DNA from 2 places in the Streptomyces sp. NPDC001532 genome. Region 1 is predicted to be linked to the other one. Evidence: riboswitches for the same ligand, from Rfam matches in the RefSeq annotation. Region 1 holds a riboswitch; the other holds the start of a gene.
What was found. Region 1 has a riboswitch for glycine ahead of gcvT (glycine cleavage system aminomethyltransferase GcvT). Riboswitches for the same ligand answer to the same signal wherever they lie in the genome.
Positions count from the first base shown of each region.

Region 2: another riboswitch for glycine. It lies ahead of gcvP (aminomethyl-transferring glycine dehydrogenase); the one in region 1 lies ahead of gcvT (glycine cleavage system aminomethyltransferase GcvT).

Region 1 is NZ_JBEPAL010000040.1:46,859-53,667, reverse strand. It holds gene ABT232_RS29695 (L-serine ammonia-lyase) at 1-812, opposite strand, end outside; gene glyA (serine hydroxymethyltransferase) at 876-2,138, opposite strand; gene gcvH (glycine cleavage system protein GcvH) at 2,153-2,530, opposite strand; gene gcvT (glycine cleavage system aminomethyltransferase GcvT) at 2,651-3,769, opposite strand; glycine riboswitch at 3,817-3,928, opposite strand; glycine riboswitch at 3,929-4,028, opposite strand; gene ABT232_RS29675 (AAA family ATPase) at 4,208-4,876, shown strand; gene ABT232_RS29670 (enhanced serine sensitivity protein SseB) at 4,947-5,741, shown strand; gene ABT232_RS29665 (enhanced serine sensitivity protein SseB C-terminal domain-containing protein) at 5,883-6,680, shown strand.
Region 2 is NZ_JBEPAL010000018.1:9,399-16,207, reverse strand. It holds gene ABT232_RS18200 (hypothetical protein) at 1-27, shown strand, start outside; gene ABT232_RS18195 (DUF5999 family protein) at 321-527, shown strand; gene ABT232_RS18190 (hypothetical protein) at 699-1,256, shown strand; gene gcvP (aminomethyl-transferring glycine dehydrogenase) at 1,446-4,331, opposite strand; glycine riboswitch at 4,510-4,605, opposite strand; gene ABT232_RS18180 (PRC-barrel domain-containing protein) at 4,719-5,090, shown strand; gene ABT232_RS18175 (DNA polymerase IV) at 5,673-6,809, opposite strand, start outside.

The DNA.
Region 1 (6,809 bases):
GCCATCGCGTAGAGGGTGATCCACTCCATCGCGTGGGCCAGCGGATCGCCCTCGGCGCGCAGCTGGCGCGCGGAGACCGCGGCCCGGCGGCGCACCCGCAGTCCGCCCGGCAGGATGCCCTCGCGGGACATGCCGCGCGACACGCAGGCCCGCATGACCCGCCAGATCTCCAGCAGGCCCTCGCGGATCTCCTCCTCGGTGCGCCAGGCCCGCTCGTTCTCCAGCATCAGCGAGGAGATCGACAGCCCGGTCTCCTTCGTCAGGCGCAGCAGCTCGTCGCCCGTGCGGAAGGGGTACTTCAGGACGGTGTCGTCCAGCTTGATCCGGTCCGCGCCGACCGCGTCCTCGTCGACGACGAAGCCGCCGCCCACCGAGTAGTACGTCTTGGTCAGCAGCTCGGCACCGGACGCGTCGTAGGCCCACAGCGTCATGCCGTTGGCGTGGTACGGCAGCGCCTTGCGGCGGTGCAGGACCAGGTCGGTGTCGAAGTCGAAGGCGATCTCGTGGTCGCCGAGGAGCCGGATGCGGCCCGACTCCTTGATCTGCTCCACCCGCTCGTCGGCGCTCTCCACGTCGACCGTGCGCGGCGAGTCGCCCTCCAGGCCGAGCAGCACCGCCTTGGGCGTGCCGTGGCCGTGGCCGGTGGCGCCGAGCGAGCCGTACAGCTCGGTGCGGACCGAGGCGACCGAGCCCAGCGTGTCCTCGTTGCGCAGCCGGCGGGCGAACATGCGCGCGGCGCGCATCGGGCCGACCGTGTGGGAGCTGGAGGGGCCGATGCCGATCGAGAACAGGTCGAAGACCGAGATGGCCACGTCAGACTCCTCAATGCGGGTGGTGGCGGGGCACCCGGTGGGGTGCCCCGCGCGGGGTGGTGCTTACTTGCCCACGCTCGGGTAGAGCGGGTGCTTGTCCGCCAGGGCGGTGACCCTGGACTTGAGCGCCTCGGCGTCGTAGGACGGCTTCAGCGCCTCGGCGATCACGTCCGCGACCTCGGTGAAGTCCTCGGCGGTGAAGCCGCGGGTGGCGAGGGCGGGGGTGCCGATCCGCAGGCCGGAGGTCACCATCGGCGGGCGCGGGTCGTTCGGGACCGCGTTCCGGTTGACGGTGATGCCGACCTCGTGGAGCCGGTCCTCGGCCTGCCGGCCGTCCAGCTCGGAGTCGCGCAGGTCGACGAGGACGAGGTGGACGTCGGTGCCGCCGGTGAGGACGTTGATCCCGGCTTCGCGGGCGTCCGGCGCGGTCAGCCGGTCGGCGAGGATTTTCGCGCCTTCCACTGTACGGCGCTGGCGCTCCTTGAAGTCCTCCGAGGCGGCGACCTTGAAGGAGACCGCCTTGGCGGCGATCACATGCTCCAGCGGGCCGCCCTGGAAGCCCGGGAAGACCGAGGAGTTCAGCTTCTTGGCGAACTCCTGCCTCGCCAGGATGATGCCGCCGCGCGGGCCGCCCAGCGTCTTGTGGGTGGTGGACGTCACGACGTCCGCGTAGGGCACCGGGTTCGGGTGGAGGCCGGCCGCGACCAGGCCCGCGAAGTGCGCCATGTCGACCCACAGCCGGGCCTCGACCTCGTCGGCGATCCGGCGGAACTCCGCGAAGTCCAGCTGCCGCGGGTACGCCGACCAGCCGGCGATGATCACCTTCGGGCGGTGCTCCTTGGCGAGGCGCTCGACCTCGGCCATGTCGACCAGGCCGGCCTCGTCGACGTGGTACGCGACCACGTCGAACTGCTTGCCGGAGAAGTTCAGCCGCATCCCGTGGGTGAGGTGGCCGCCGTGCGCCAGGTCCAGGCCCAGGATGGTGTCGCCGGGCTGGGCGAGGGCGAAGAGCGCCGCCTGGTTGGCGGAGGCGCCCGAGTGCGGCTGGACGTTGGCGTACTCGGCGCCGAACAGCTCCTTGACCCGGTCGATCGCGATCTGCTCGGCGACGTCGACGTGCTCGCAGCCGCCGTAGTAGCGGCGGCCCGGGTAGCCCTCGGCGTACTTGTTGGTGAGGACCGAGCCCTGCGCCTCCATGACCGCCAGCGGGGCGAAGTTCTCGGAGGCGATCATCTCCAGCGTGGACTGCTGGCGGCGCAGCTCGGCGTCGACCGCGGCGGCGATCTCCGGGTCGAGCTCGTGCAGGGACGTGTTCAGGACAGTCATCGGTGGCGGGCTCCTCAGCCGGCGGTGTGGGCGGCGTACTCGTCGGCGGAGAGCAGGTCGGCCGGCTCCTCCGCGACGCGCACCTTGAACAGCCAGCCGCCCTCGAAGGGGGCGGAGTTCACCAGCGACGGGTCGCTGACGACGTCGTCGTTGATCTCGGTGATCTCACCGGAGACGGGCGAGTACAGGTCGCTGACGGACTTGGTCGACTCCAGCTCGCCGCAGGTCTCGCCCGCGGTCACCGTGGAGCCGACGGCCGGGAGGTCGGCGTAGACGACATCGCCGAGCGCGTTGGCCGCGAACTCGGTGATACCGACCGTCGCGACGCCGTCCTCGGCGGCCGACAGCCACTCGTGCTCCTTGCTGTAGCGCAGCTGCTGGGGGTTGCTCATGGCCTGAATTCTCCTGTACGCGGGGGAGTGGTGATGAAGAGGGGACTGCCGGCGCCATGCCTGAGCAGCGGGAATGTGCCCGGGTTCACACAGGTGCCGGGTGCGGACCGTGCTCGGTGGCTACTTCTGGCGCTTGTAGAAGGGGAGTGCCACGACCTCGTACGGCTCATGGGTGCCCCGGATGTCCACGCCGACCCCGGACGTGCCCGGCGCGGCGTGCGCGGCGTCGACGTACGCCATCGCGATCGGCTTGCCCAGCGTCGGGGAGGGCGCCCCGGAGGTGACCTCGCCGATCACCTCGCCGCCGGCGACCACGGCGTACCCGGCGCGCGGCACCCGGCGGCCCTCGGCGACCAGCCCGACCAGGACCCGCGGCGGGTTCTGCTCGGCGCGCGCGGCGGCCTCGGCGAGCGCCTCGCGGCCCACGAAGTCGCCCTCCTTGTCGAACTTGACCACCCGGCCGAGCCCGGCGTCGAACGGCGTCAGGGAGGTCGACAGCTCGTGCCCGTACAGCGGCATGCCCGCCTCCAGGCGCAGGGTGTCGCGGCAGGACAGCCCGCACGGCACCAGGCCGACGCCCTCGCCCGCCTTGGTCAGCGCCTGCCACAGCTCCACGGCGTGCTCCGGCTTCACGAACAGCTCGAAGCCGTCCTCGCCGGTGTAGCCGGTGCGGGCGATCAGCGCCGGGACGCCGGCGACGGTGCCGGGCAGACCCGCGTAGTACTTCAGACCGTCCAGGTCGGCGTCGGTGAGCGAGGCGAGGATCCCCGGCGACTGCGGTCCCTGCACGGCGATCAGCGCGTACGCGTCCCGGTCGTCGCGCACCTCGGCGTCGAAGCCGGCCGCCCGCTCGGTGAGGGCGTCCAGCACCACCTGGGCGTTGGAGGCGTTCGCGACGACCATGTACTCGGTCTCGGCCAGCCGGTAGACGATCAGGTCGTCCAGGATGCCGCCGTCGGCCCGGCAGATCATCGTGTAGCGGGCGCGGCCCACGCCCACGGAGGCGATGTTGCCGACCAGGGCGTGGTTCAGCAGCCGCGCGGCCTCGGCGCCGGTGACCGTGATCTCGCCCATGTGGGAGAGGTCGAAGAGACCCGCCCTGGTGCGGACGGCGAGGTGCTCGTCGCGCTCGGAGCCGTAGCGCAGCGGCATGTCCCAGCCGGCGAAGTCGGTCATCGTCGCGCCCAGCGAACGATGCAGGGCATCGAGCGCGGTGTGACGGAGTTCGGAACTGCTCATCGGTCGGTCGTCTCCCAGGGCATGAACGCATGACGGGCGAGGAAAGGTCCTCCCCATCTGTCATCGGAACCTGAGAGGTTCGCCGAGACCCCCGCACGGGGTAGGTCACGGCTTGCACCTTGGGTGGAGCCGCGGCAGCGGCTCGCTTTTCAGATGTGCCTCGCCCGCGCGGTAACGGGGCCTGAGAGATTCAAGGGAGGGACTTGCTCCTTCGGCGCCCCGGCGACACGACTGCCGGGAACTCTCCCGCGCGGATTCAAACGGCCGGTATGCAGTTGGCGGGCTCATCATTGCACGCCGCGCCGGATCGTGGCAGGCCGCATCTGTAACCGTGTTGTGGCGCTCCGCGTACGAAAATGCAAGGCATTGCGTATTACCTTCTCTTTACACTCGACGGGGAGGGGAACTCGTGAACCGCCCCAGGGGAGGACGATCACGGTGAAGAGGACCACGGCGTACGCCACCGGCACCGGCTACGCGGTGCCCGGTCAGTTGGCCGCCCCCGCCGGGGAGGCGTGCGCCCCGCTGCCGTCCCCCGTCGTCCGCGACCTGCGCGAGCGCGCCGGCCGCAGCCCGCGCGCACTGCTCTTCGGCCCCCGCGACCTGGTCGTCGTCACCGGCCTGCCCGGCAGCGGCAAGTCCACCCTGATGCGGCGCACCGTCCGCGGCCCGCGCGTCGACTCCCAGGACACCCGCGACCGCTGGGACACCCGGATGCCCCGCTTCCTGCCGTACGCGCTCTACCGGCCGCTGGTCCGCCTCGCGCACTACGCCGGACTGCGCCGCGCCCTGCGCACCGGCGAGGGCGTCGTCGTCCACGACTGCGGCACCCAGGCCTGGGTGCGCGCCTGGCTGGCCCGCGAGGCCCGCCGCCGGGGTGGCGCCCTGCATCTGCTGCTGCTCGACGTCAGCGCCGAGCAGGCCCTGGCCGGCCAGCGCGCCCGCGGCCGCGGCGTCTCGCGGTACGCCTTCCTGCGCCACCGCTCCGCCGCCACCCGCCTGCTGCGCGCCACCCGCCGCGGCGCCCTTCCGCACGGCTGCGGCTCGGCGATCCTCCTGGACCGCGCCGCGGCGGACACCTTGAGCCGGATCGGGTTCACGGGCTGAGGCCGGGCGCGGCGCCGGGTGCGGTTAGCCTGTGCGGTCCAGGCAGTGGTACGAAGCAGGCGGTAGGCAGATGGACTTCCCGGCGGACTTCTCCGCGGACTTCCCGGCACAGGCGCACCCCCAGCCGCACGGCGGCTGGCCCGGCAACGAGCTGGAGGAGGTGCTGTCCGCCGCCCTCGGCGCGGGACCCGCGGCCGGCGGCCGGATCGTCGAGGTGCTGAGCCGCAGCTTCGTCTGGGTTCCGCTGCCCGGCGGCGGCGGTCCGGACAGCGCCGCCCTCGACCTGCCCGCCGTGGAGATCGACGGCCAGGCCTACGTCCCGGTGTTCAGCTCCGAGGAACAGCTCCGCCAGATCGCCGGCGCCCACATGTCGTACACCATCGCCCCCGCCGTCGAGTTCGCCCGCGGCCTGCCCCCGCAGGCGGGCCTCGTGCTGAACCCCGGTGGCGTCGTCGGCATACCCCTGCCGCCGCCCGCCGTCGCCGAGCTCTGCCGGGCCGGCCGCACCCCGCTGGACGGCCCCGCGGCCGGCGGCCGGGTCCGGCTCTTCGAACCGGACTGGCAGGAGGACCCGGTCGACTTCCTCACCGCCGCCTCCGCCGAGTTCGACGCGACCGGCGTCGTCCTGACCGCCCGCCGCTGCCTCGCCGTCGTCGAGACGGCCGACCCGGTGATGTTCGTCGGCGTCGAACTCTCCCAGTGGGAGGGCGACGTCCGCACCGTGCCCCTGGACGCGCTCGGCCGCGCCCTCGGCGGCACCCCGGTGAAATGGCCCGTCAACCTGATCCTCCTGGACGTCGCCGACGACCCGGTGGGCCACTGGATGCGCGAGCGGGTCCGCCCCTTCTACACCCGGGGGCACTAGCGGGACCCCTGGGGCTCGGGGAACCGCGCGGGCAAGCACCCGCGGCCCGTACCCCGACACGACACAACCCCGGAGTCAGCAGGCACCCTTAAGCTAGGGTCACGGCTCGAATCAGGGTGTTGTACGAAGGGGCGGTAAACAGTGAGCGCGAGCGGCACCGCCGCGGCCGGCCAGGTCGAGCACATGCTGCGCCAGGTCACCCCCGGACGCTACGACGCCTACGAGGCACTGCTGCGCGCCCTCGCCACCCCGTCCTCCGGCCAGGTCTGGATGCTGCTGTGGCACGGCCAGGCCGGCAGCCCCGACGCGCAGTACGGGAACATGGAGGTCGACGGCCACGGCTACGCCCCCTGTGTCACCTCCGCCCAGGAGCTCTCCGCCAGCGGCTGGAACCGCTCGTACGAGGTCGTCGACGGCGTCGACGTGGCCCGCACCCTCTACCCGGACCACTACGGCCTCTGGCTGAACCCGCACGCCCCCGGCGGAGGCGTCGGCGTCCCCTGGCCCGACCTGCGGCGGATCGCCACCGGCCTGGACCGCCAGCCCGCCGGCCCGCTCCGGCTCGCCGAGCCGACCATCGAGATCCCCGCGTTCTACGCCCTGCTCACCCAGAACGCCCACCGCACCCCGGCCGTCCGCTCGTTGCGCCGCGCCTGGGTGCAGCCCGCGCTGGGCGCGCCGTACCTCGCCATCGGGCTGGACGTGTACGACACCTCCCCGGCGACCGTGGACTCGGTGCGCGCGATGATGCAGCAGTCCATCGGCGCCGTACCGGACGGGCTGCCGGTGTCGACGGTGGCGATGTCCGACGCCTACGACCCGGTCGCGATGTGGCTGCGCGCCCACGCCCGCCCGTTCTACGACCGCGAGGCGCACGCCGCGCCGGCCCCGTCCCCCGCGTCGGGCTACGGCTACCCGCCGGTGCCGGGCCGGTACTGACCGGGCGTCCGGACCGTGGTCAGCTCCGGACCGACGGCGCCTCTGCGCGCGTAGAAGTGGGGTGGAAGCAACCACCCTGTCCCAGTTGCCCCAACTCGTCCGTGTCCGGGTCCCGTTACGTGCTGTTCG
Region 2 (6,809 bases), on a different contig from region 1:
CTGCTGGGCTCCGGCGCCCCGGCCTGACGGCCGCCCATCGGCGCACCACCCCGCCTCGTACCCCGCCCCGGATCTCCGCGGCGGGGTACGTCCGTTCCGCCGTACCCCCCGTCCGGACTAGCCCCTTCCGGCCACCCCGAACCACCCAAAGGGACAGTGCAGTTGAGATGAACCGTCCGCGCGGGTGATGCGTCATCAACCTATGAGAAGCGGTGCTGCGAAATCCCTGCGGAACGACGCCCGTAGGGCAACACTGGGTTCCGACCGACTTATCGCAACGGGGGGCGGCCATGAAGACGACAGAGCGAGAGATCCCACCAATGTGCCAGCACCAGCCACCGTGCCCGACCGCCGACTCCGCCGACCGGGAAGGCGCCCGGCTCGCGGCACACCACCCGGAGCAGGGATGGAGCCTGCTGTGCAACGGCGTCGTGCTCTTCGAGGACACCGGTGAGCTCCTGCCGGACGGCCAGATCATCGCCCCGCACCGTCCTGTGGAGACCAGCCAGGTGATGACGGCCGCCTGAGCACGACCGAACACGAACACAGGGGCCGGTTCCCGAACCGGCCCCGCTGCCTGTCCGGACCCGCCCATCCACCCATCAGCGGCCCGGAGCGCGTCAAGAAACGCCCCTCCGCCCGTCAGAGTCACGTCAAGCCGCACCGGCCCGGCCCGCCCGGACCCTAGCGTCGAACACATGACGCCCTCCGACGAAGCGCGACCCGACCTGTCCCGCTTACCCGAGCGGCACCACTGCCCCACGGCGTACGACCGCCACTGGGCGCGGCACCTGCACAGCGCACTGGGCTGTGCGGCCGTACTCCTCGCGGCGCTGTTCCTCATCGACTGGGCCGCCGCCACCCTCAGCCCCTGGCGCGGCGCCCTCTGGCCGGCCCTGGCCGCCCTGGTCTTCCTGATGCTCTGCCCACCGCGCGTCGCCGCCGGCCCCGGCTGGCTGGAGTCGCGTTTCCTGCTGCGCACCCGGCGGGTCCGCACCGATCTGCTGGTCTCGGTGCGCTGCTGCGACGGCGTCGCCGAGCGCCTGGTGCTGCGCGACACCTTCGGCGCCCGCGTCGACCTCGACCCCCGCGTCCTCCTCGACAACCCAGAACTGTGGCACCGCCTCGACGAGGACGCCCACCGCGCGGAGGCCTCCGGCGCCCTGCTCTGCGGCCGCACCGCGCTGCGCCACCTGTGCAGACGCGTCGACCAGGAGACCGCCCTGGCCGTGTTCCGGGTGTCGAACCTCGACTAGCCGGGCGAACGCGCCACCGCCCCGCACGGCGGCAGCCGCACCGGCGGCACTCGCGAAGTCGGGGGCTCGTCGAGGGCTGGAGAACGGCGAGGGCCCCGCCCCGGCCGTCAAGCCGAAGCGGGGCCCTGCCCGAAGGAGCCGTGCCCGAAGGAGCCGTGCCCGAAGGGGGCTCCGGCTCCCTACACTCGCTCAGTCCTCGTACGCGTCCAGCGGCGGGCACGAGCACACCAGGTTCCGGTCACCGAACGCCTGGTCGATCCGGCGCACCGGCGGCCAGTACTTGTCGGCGACGGACACCCCGGCCGGGAAGACCGCCGTGTCACGGCCGTACGCGTGCTCCCACTCCCCGCCGAGCGCGGCCGCGGTGTGCGGCGCGTTGCGCAGCGGGTTGTCCTCGGCGGGCCACTCGCCGGAGCCGACCTTCTCGATCTCCGCACGGATGGCGATCATCGCCTCGCAGAACCGGTCCAGCTCGCTCAGGTCCTCGGACTCGGTCGGCTCGATCATCAGCGTCCCGGCCACCGGGAACGACATCGTCGGCGCGTGGAAGCCGTAGTCGATCAGCCGCTTGGCGACGTCGTCGACGCTCACGCCGGTCGCCTTGGTGAGCGGGCGCAGATCGATGATGCACTCGTGCGCGACCAGCCCGCCGGGGCCGGTGTAGAGCACGGGGTAGTGCGGCTCCAGGCGCTTGGCGATGTAGTTGGCGCTGAGCACCGCCACCTGCGTGGCCCGCTTCAGCCCCTCGCCGCCCATCAGCCGGACGTACGCCCACGAGATCGGCAGGATGCCCGCGGAGCCCCAGGGCGCGGCCGAGATGGGGCCGACGCCCGTCTCCGGACCGGCCGCCGGCTGGAGCGGGTGGTTCGGCAGGTACGGCGCCAGGTGCTCGCGCACGGCCACCGGGCCGACGCCGGGACCGCCACCGCCGTGCGGGATGCAGAACGTCTTGTGCAGGTTCAGGTGCGAGACGTCACCGCCGAAGTGACCCGGCTTGGCCAGGCCGACCAGCGCGTTGAGGTTGGCGCCGTCCACGTACACCTGACCGCCGGCCTCGTGGACCTGCGCGCAGATGTCGGAGACGTGCTCCTCGAACACACCGTGCGTCGACGGGTAGGTGATCATCAGCACCGACAGCTCGTCGCGGTACTGCTCGATCTTCGCCCGCAGGTCGTCGACGTCGATCTCGCCGTCCTCGGCGGTCTTCACCACGACGACCTTCATCCCGGCCATCACGGCGCTGGCGGCGTTGGTGCCGTGCGCGGAGGACGGGATCAGACACACGGTCCGCTGCTCGTCGCCGTTGGCCCGGTGGTAGCCGCGCACGGCCAGCAGACCGGCCAGCTCGCCCTGCGATCCGGCGTTCGGCTGGAGCGACACCTTGTCGTAGCCGGTGACCTCGGCGAGACGTTCCTCCAGCTCGCGGATGAGCGTGAGGTAGCCCTGCGCCTGCTCCTCGGGCGCGAACGGGTGCAGCTGCCCGAACTCCGGCCAGGTGACCGGCTCCATCTCGGTGGTCGCGTTGAGCTTCATGGTGCAGGAGCCCAGCGGGATCATGCCGCGGTCCAGCGCGTAGTCCCGGTCGGCGAGCCGACGCAGGTAGCGCAGCATCGCGGTCTCGGAGCGGTACTGCTGGAAGACCGGGTGGGTGAGGAAGTCGTCGGTGCGCAGCAGGGCGTCCGGCAGGGCGTCCTCGGTGGTCGCGTCCAGCGCGTCGATGGTGCCCTCGACGCCGAAGGCGTTCCACACCGCGGCCAGCTGGGCCCGCGAGGTGGTCTCGTCGCAGGCGATCGACACCTGGTCGGCGTCGACGAGCCGCAGGTTGACGCCGTTCACCCGGGCGGCGGCCACGATCTCGGCGGCCCGGCCCGGCACCCGCACGGTCAGGGTGTCGAAGAAGGCGCCGTGGACGATCTCGGCCCCGCCCTTCGCCAGGCCCGCGGCCAGGATCGACGCGTACCGGTGGGTGCGCCGCGCGATGCCCCGCAGCCCCTCGGGGCCGTGGTAGACGGCGTACATACCGGCCATCACCGCGAGCAGCACCTGCGCGGTGCAGATGTTGCTGGTCGCCTTCTCACGGCGGATGTGCTGCTCGCGGGTCTGCAGCGCCAGCCGGTACGCCTTGTTCCCGTCGGCGTCCACGGACACACCCACGAGCCGCCCGGGCAGGCTGCGGGCCATCTTCTCCTGGACGGCCATGTAGCCGGCGTGCGGCCCGCCGAAGCCCATCGGCACACCGAAGCGCTGCGTGGTCCCGACGGCGATGTCGGCACCCAGCTCACCGGGCGACTTCAGCAGCGTCAGCGCGAGCAGGTCGGCGGCGACGGTGACGAGCGCGCCCCGCTCGTGGGCCTGGTCGATGAGCGGCTTGATGTCCCGTACGGCACCGGAGGCGCCGGGGTACTGGACGAGCACGCCGTTGATCTCCCGCCCGTCCAGCTCGGCCGGGATGCCCTCGTCGAGGTCGGCGACGACGACCTCGACGCCGGTCGGCTCGGCGCGGGTCTGGATCACGGCGATGGTCTGCGGCAGCGCGTCCGCGTCGACCAGGAACAGGCCCTTCTTGTTCTTGCCCATGCGCCGGGACAGCGCCATCGCCTCGGCCGCGGCCGTGCCCTCGTCGAGCAGCGAGGCGCCGGAGGTCGGCAGGCCGGTGAGGTCGGCGACCACGGTCTGGAAGTTCAGCAGCGCCTCCAGGCGCCCCTGGGAGATCTCGGGCTGGTACGGCGTGTAGGCCGTGTACCAGGCCGGGTTCTCCATCACATTGCGCAGGATCACGGGCGGCGTGAAGGTGCCGTAGTACCCGAGTCCGATCATGGAGTCGAGGACCTGGTTGCGGTCGGCCAGCCCTCGCAGCTCGGCCAGCACCTCGGCCTCGGTCCGCGCACCCGGCAGGTCCAGGGCGTCGGCGTTCTTGATCACATCCGGGACCGCGGCGGCGGTGAGCTCGTCCAGCGAGCCGTAACCGACCTGCGCGAGCATCTTCGCCCGAGCCTCGTGGTCGGGTCCGATGTGGCGCTGCTCGAACGGTGTGCCCTGTTCGAGCTCGGAGAGCGGAATGCGATGCTCGGTCATTGCGGAGGCCTCCTGGTCTGACGCGACCTGCGAGGGGCACCACGGCGCGGGTGCCCGGACGGCCTCCCCCTCTGTCATCTCAACCTGAGAGTTTCACCGGACCCGCCCTAGGGGGATCCGGCTTTCACCGTCGGTGAGAGCGGAAGCCGTCGACACCCGCCCTGCTTTCCAGAGTGACCTCGTCCGTGCGGTACATGGGCCTGAGAGATTCCGGGGAGGATTTGCTCCTTCGGCGCCTCCGGTGATCTCCGGAGGACTCTCCCGCACGGGGTCAGCAGCCGTTGTCAGCCTACCAGCGAGGTCAACGCCCAGGCGTTCGAGTGGCCGGGTTCACCATTGTGCTCTTTCGTAGTGCTTACGGATGAGTTGCGACGACGTGGAGGGCCCGTGCTGACCGATATCGATCCGCGCAACCTGATCGGCCGCAAGGCGTTCGACCGCAACGGCACCAAGATCGGCACCATCGACGAGGTCTATCTCGACGACGCGACCGGCGTGCCGGAGTGGGCCGCCATACGGACCGGCCTGTTCAGCAGGGATGCCTTCGTCCCGCTGGAACCCAGCGAAATGATCGAGGGCAGCCTCCACGTGCCTTTCGACCGCGCCCTGATCAAGGACGCCCCGGACTTCGGCGTGGGCCGTCATCTCTCCCCGGAGCAGGAACTGCAGCTCTACCACCACTACGGTCTGGACATCGCGGCCCCACCCGCCCTGCCGGACCACGATTTCGGCAAGCTGGCGGGCACGGACGAGCCCTGACCCGACCGAAGGAGAGCCACCAGCCCGGCCGAGCCGCGCACCCCGACTTCACCCACCCAGCCCGCTCGGCCTCCCCAGTCCCTCAGCAATGCACACCCGGCACCGCCTGCCTCACCACGCTCAGGCCTCAGCAGCCCCAGCGACAACGGCTCCGCCGACTCCAACACCGAATCGCCCACCCGAAACGTCCGCACCGACCCGGCCCGGAGGGCACCGAGAACCGCACAGGCGCACCCTCCCCGGCCGTACCCCTACTCGGCCCGGCCGAGCCGCACACCCCGACTTCACCCACTCACTCCCGGCACCACCGTCGCGCCGCCCCCGGCACCACCTCACCTCGCTCGATCCTCACCGGCACCAGCGACAACGGCTCCGCCGACTCCAGCACCGAATCGCCCACCCGGAACGTCCGCATCCGACCCGACCCGCCCCGGCCCGGACGAGGCCGCCGAGCACCGCACAGGCACCCTCCCCGGCCCACTGCCCCGCACCCCGCCGTCCCCCTACTCAGCCCCACCGAGCCGCACACCCCGACCGCACCCACCCAGCCCGCTCGACCACGCTCCACAGCCGCTTAGCCACTCACTCACGCACTCCCGGCACCACCCTCGCGCCGTCCCCCGGCACCACACCACCCCGCTCAGGCCTCACCGGCACCAGCGGCAACGGCTCCGCCGGCTCCAGCGCCGGATCGTCCACCCGGAACGTCCGCACCCGCCCCGGCTCCGACCAGGGCGTCTCGAACCGCACGGTCACCCTCCCGAGCCCGCTGCCCTGCACCCAGCCGTGCCCGTACTCGGCGTGCCGCACATCGTGCCCCGCCGACCAGCGCCGCTCGACCGGCTCCACCTCCCCGGGCGCGTGCTCCTCGGCCGCCGCCTCCTCCGCGGGCCCATCCTCCCGTTCCCCCGCGGCCTGGGCGAACAGGTCTTCCTGCGTGTAGTCCGCGAGTCCGCTGACGCCGACCCCGAGCAGCCGGACGCCGCCCGTCGTGTCCACGGCCTCCAGCAGCCGCGCCGCGGCCTCACGGACCACCGCCGGGTCGTCCGTGGGCCCGCGCAGCGTCTCGGAGCGCGTCAGCGTCGAGAAGTCGTATCGGCGCACCTTCAGCACGATGGTCCGCCCGGACAGCCCCGCCCCCCGCAGCCGCCGCACGCACCGGTCCGCGAGCCGCTGCACCTCGAGCCCCACCCGGAGCCGGTCGTGGATGTCCACGTCGTAGGTGTCCTCGACCGACACCGACTTCGTCTCGCGCTCGGCGACCACCGGCCGCTCGTCCCGCGCCAGCGCCATCGCGTACAGGGCATGCCCATGCGCCTTGCCCACCAGGCGCACCAGCTCGTCCTCACCCGCCTCGGCGAGCTCCTCGACCGTGGTGATCCCGGCCCGCCGCAGATGGTCTCCCGTCGCCGGCCCCACCCCCGGCAGCGTCCGCACCGACATCGGCCCGAGCAGTGCCCGCTCCGTTCCCGGTTCGATCACGAGCAGCCCGTCCGGCTTGGCCTCCTCCGAGGCGATCTTCGCGAGCATCTTGGAGGCGGCCAGCCCGACCGACCCGGTCAACCCGGTGACCTCCCGGATGTCCGCGCGCAGCTTCGTCCCCGCCAGCCGCGCCGACATCTCGTCCCAGGCCGCTCCCCCGGCCTCCAGATCCACGAAAGCCTCATCGAGACTCAGCGGCTCCACCAGCGGCGACAGCGACCGCAGCAGCGCCATCAC